DNA from 2 places in the Flavobacterium sp. 3HN19-14 genome. Region 2 is predicted to be linked to the other one. Evidence: riboswitches for the same ligand, from Rfam matches in the RefSeq annotation. Region 2 holds a riboswitch; the other holds the start of a gene.
The links. A riboswitch is a leader RNA that binds a small molecule or an ion and turns the genes downstream of it on or off. The one in region 2 is predicted to bind S-adenosylmethionine.
Positions count from the first base shown of each region.

Region 1: linked by a shared signal. The riboswitch ahead of ACSLFW_RS17510 (trans-sulfuration enzyme family protein) and the one ahead of ACSLFW_RS00230 (homocysteine S-methyltransferase family protein) in region 2 are both predicted to bind S-adenosylmethionine.

Region 1 is NZ_JBPPZT010000001.1:3,241,421-3,243,820, forward strand. It holds gene ACSLFW_RS17505 (S8 family serine peptidase) at 1-765, opposite strand, end outside; SAM riboswitch class I at 1,261-1,369, shown strand; partial or broken gene ACSLFW_RS17510 (trans-sulfuration enzyme family protein) at 1,510-2,400, shown strand, end outside.
Region 2 is NZ_JBPPZT010000001.1:43,704-46,103, reverse strand. It holds gene ACSLFW_RS00235 (alpha/beta fold hydrolase) at 1-775, shown strand, start outside; SAM riboswitch class I at 840-943, shown strand; gene ACSLFW_RS00230 (homocysteine S-methyltransferase family protein) at 1,216-2,220, shown strand; partial or broken gene metH (methionine synthase) at 2,303-2,400, shown strand, end outside.

The sequences.
Region 1 (2,400 bases), 3.2 Mb from region 2:
TTCTGAAGCGCCATCTTCTGAAATAAACAAATAATACGCTGCATCAGGCGCAGTGCCCACCAATGCATTTTCTGTGTAACCGCCCATGGTTGACAAAACCAGCGTTCCGTGTGTGTTGGCTGTGTAAAAATCGTCGTTTCCGGCTACGAAATTATATCCGCCTAAAATCAGGTTGTTATCGAATAATCTCTGAAACGGCTGGACTGTATTTACCGATGGAAATCCCGCGTCAATCACGGCAATTATTTTTCCTGTGCCAGTATAATTTTGTTCGTGCAAAATATGCCCATTAAGCATTCCGATTTGGTTACCGGAATCACCATAGTTGAAGTTTACCTGCGTATCAAGGTTTTTATTGACTGCATTATTTCGATTCTGGTACAGCATGCGGTTATCTGAACTTCCGTCGAGGCTGTCATCCGCAAAATCGATTGAAGCAACAAATGTAAATCCGAACAAAGCCCGGATGTCTTCGACTGAACCACGCACATGAACAGCGTTGAGCCATTTGGATTTTGCCATGACAGTGATTCCGGTTTGATTGTCAACGGCGGTTACATAACTTTCGTCAATCGGCACATCTTTAAAATCAAGTGGAATATTCTGGCTGGAACGTCGGTCTAAAGCGCGCTGCGACAACATTGTCAGCGGATTCGTGAAATAGGTCTCAACATTGGCTTTCGCATTGAAATAAACCCAGGCATCTTCCTGCGAAAATGCGGCAGCGCTGAGAAAAAGTAAAGTGAGGAGTAAGATTCTTTTCATAGCGATTCAGAATATCCTCAAAATTACGAATTTGTTTTTCATTTGGGCGAATCGCTTTTGTTTTTTGACGATTTGATAATCTTTCGATTGTAATAAATAATAGCAATCAAGCTTTGCGGGCCAGATTTATATGATTGCTAACTGCGCCCGAGACATTCAGTTTAGTTGGTCTATTTTTTTGCATGTGTTCAGAATTAACAGCCTGGAATTTTAACAATTTTTACGGCAAACCCGTATTCAAGTAATTTTATTTTTTTGTAGGGATGCATCCTCCCCTTCCCTGAAGGTAAAATACAAATTTTCTCAATAGGCTGTAATACGGGTTTGCCGTAAAAATTGTTAAATTTTGAAAATTTGGTTAACCTACTGCTTTCCGGTCTTATTTAAATAGCAAATTAAAATATTAAATATCAGTAGTTTATAAATTTTTCGGAAATAAATTTGGAAATACAAAACTTTATCCCATAACTTTGCGGCAAGTTCTTAAAATTATTATTCTTATCCAGAAAGACCGAGGGAATTGACCCGATGACGTCTTGGCAACCTGTTCAGCAATGAATAAGGTGCCACCTTCAACCCTTGTGAAAACAGGGAAAGATAAGCTTAGAAATCAGCAATTAATAGTTCGAAATATTATATGCGCTTCTGACTTATCGGGAGCGCATTTTTTATGCCCTTTCGATACCGGATGGAATATTTTTTTAAAAGCGAAAAAATATTACAAATCTTAAAAACCATCAAAAGATGAAAGAGCAAACGAACATTTTACACTACATTCCCGTTGACGAACTTACCGGCTCGGTTTCGGTGCCGATTTACCAGACTTCTACATTTGTACAGGACTCACCCGGCGTTCATAAAGGATTTGATTACGCCAGAAGTAATAATCCGACCCGAAAAATCCTTGAAGATATTGCGGCTAAACTAGAAAAAGGCACCAACGGTTATGCCTTTGCCAGCGGATTGGCAGCGATTGATGCTGTCGTGAAATTATTATCCGCCGGAGATGAAATTATTGCTGTTGACGACATTTATGGCGGTGCTTTCCGTTTGTTTACGCATGTTTATGAAAAATTCGGGATTAAAGTTAATTATGTTGATGCGACCAATGCAGAAAATGTAGCGAAAGCAATTACCGATAAAACTGCACTGATCTGGATCGAATCACCAACCAATCCGACTTTAAAAATTGCCGATCTGCGCGCGATTGGGAAAATTGCAAAAGACAACAACGTACTTCTTTGCGTAGACAACACTTTCGCCTCGCCAATTGCACAACAGCCGATTAATTACGGTGCCGATTTGGTTGTGCACAGTGCAACGAAATATATTTCAGGACACAGCGATTTGATTGCCGGTTTGGTGATTACAGCGAATGAGGAATTGGGCGCAAAAATCAAATTCATACAGAATGCATCCGGTGCGATTTTATGACCGTTTGACTCTTGGTTGGTGATTCGCGGCATTGAAACTTTGTCGTTAAGAATCCGACAACACGCAGATAATGCCCAGAAAATCGCTGAATATCTGACGACCGAAAAACTTGTCAAAAACGTTTATTATCCGGGATTGAAAACACATCAAAACCATGATATCGCAAAAAGCCAGCAGAAATATTTCGGCGGCGTGGTTGCT
Region 2 (2,400 bases):
ATTTGACATTAATCCCGACAATTTGATTTTCAACTACAAAGATTACACTGTACGTGATATCGCAGGAATATTCTGGGAAGGATTGCGCAGGCTAAAAATTGAAAATCTTTTTGCCGTAATCGGAGGAAGCCTCGGTGGTGCCATCGCATGGGAAATTTCAGCTTCGCAACCTAAAAAAGTAACCCATTTAATCCCAATTGCAACCGATTGGAAATCGACCGACTGGCTCATCGCCAACGTAAAAGTTCAGGACAACATCCTTAACAATTCTGACCAACCGATTGCCGATGCGCGCCAACATGCCATGCTTTTGTATCGTACGCCGCAATCCTTCAACCAAAAATTTCATCGGCAGCAGGAATACGGAAATTACAGCATTGAAAACTGGCTGTTTAATCACGGCGAAAAACTTAAAAGCCGCTTCCGGCTTTCTTCTTATAAATTGATGAACCATTTGTTGAAAACGATTGACATCACCCAAAACCGTACAGACTTTAAATCGCTATTACAAAAAACAGAAACCAATATTCACCTGATTGCTGTCGATACCGATGCGCTTTTCACCGCTGACCAAACCCTGGAAACTTACGAAATCCTCAAACCCATTAAGAAGAATATAACTTACCACGAAATAAAATCCATTCACGGGCACGATGCTTTTTTAATCGAATTCGAACAACTGTCGTCAATCTTGAATCCAATTTTCCAAATCCCGAAACAGCAGAACGGCCACTACCGCCTGACGCCTCACATAGCGAAAACGTTATCGCTATAATTTCGCTCCATCCTTGCAAAAACCAAATCTATTGCCGTAATTTGCAGTGCTCATAAACTTATTGCCGTTATCACGAAAGGCCGAGGGAATAGACCCGTTGAAGCCTTAGCAACCCTACAGTTGTAGAAGGTGCTACATTCTACTCGGCCGCGCCGGGACAGATAACCACGAGAATTTCTCTCCTTTCACGATAACATATTTATTTTTTTGAAGCAAATGGCCTGGGCATTTTCAGTTGTCCATGTTCCCGTTATCTGTTGCAATCTTTTAAAATTATCCGTAGCGAAGCGTAGGGAAGTTTTAAAAGATTTCCACTACAAATGCCTTTTGGCATTCATCGAACTCCTATGAAATTAGAAGCGAGTTGAGATAATCGGGCTATATTAAAAACTATTTTTACAAATTGACTTCATGTCTTAACACCTTCGTGGCAAAAAACTATGTCTAAAATAACAGAAGAAATCGGCAAAAGAATCCTCGTGCTCGACGGCGCAATGGGAACGATGCTGCAACGCCATAATTTTTCCGAAGAAGATTTTCGTGGCGAACGTTTCAAAGATTTCCCGCACCCGCTGAAAGGCAACAACGATTTGTTGTCACTTACGCAGCCACAGGCAATCCGACAAGTGCATGACCAATATTTTGAAGCCGGCGCCGATATCGTAGAAACCAATACTTTTTCCGGAACCACAATCGGTATGGCCGATTACCACCTTGAAGATTTGGTATATGAGCTCAACTACGAATCAGCAAAAATCGCCCGCGAATCTGCTGATTTTTATACCGCCAAAAATCCGGAAAGACCACGTTTTGTAGCCGGTTCTATTCGGCCAACGAACAGAACGGCAAGCATGTCGCCGGATGTCAATGATCCTGGTTTCCGCGCCGTAACTTTCGATGATTTGCGTATTGCTTACAAGCAACAAGTTGAAGCCTTGATTGATGGCGGCTGCGATGTTTTACTGGTCGAAACGATTTTTGATACACTAAATGCCAAAGCTGCGCTTTTCGCCATCGAAGAAGTCAAGGAAGAGCGCAATCTCGATATTCCAATCATGGTTTCCGGAACCATTACTGATGCTTCAGGCCGTACGCTTTCCGGGCAAACCGTCGAGGCTTTCCTGATTTCAATTTCGCATATTCCGCTTTTAAGCGTCGGATTTAATTGCGCACTCGGCGCCGACCAGCTCAAGCCGTATTTAAAAAGATTATCAAGAAATACCTCGCTCAATATTTCAGCACACCCCAACGCCGGATTGCCAAATGCTTTCGGCCAATATGATCAGACTCCGGAAGAAATGCAGGTTTTGATACGTGAATATTTGCAGGACAATCTTATCAATATCATTGGCGGCTGTTGCGGCACGACGCCTGAGCATATCAAATTAATTGCAGAAGTGGCAGCCGAATTCCAACCAAGAAAAATTTTAGAGCCTCAAAATTAAACACAGATTTCACAAATTTCCACAAATTCAGAGAAAATCAATTGGCGTAAAATCTGTGAAATTCGTGTAAAACAAAATAAAAATGCCAGAAGCTGACTGTAAAAAATACCTGAAATTATCAGGACTAGAACCTTTAATCATCACGCCCGAAACCAATTTCGTCAACGTCGGCGAACGCAC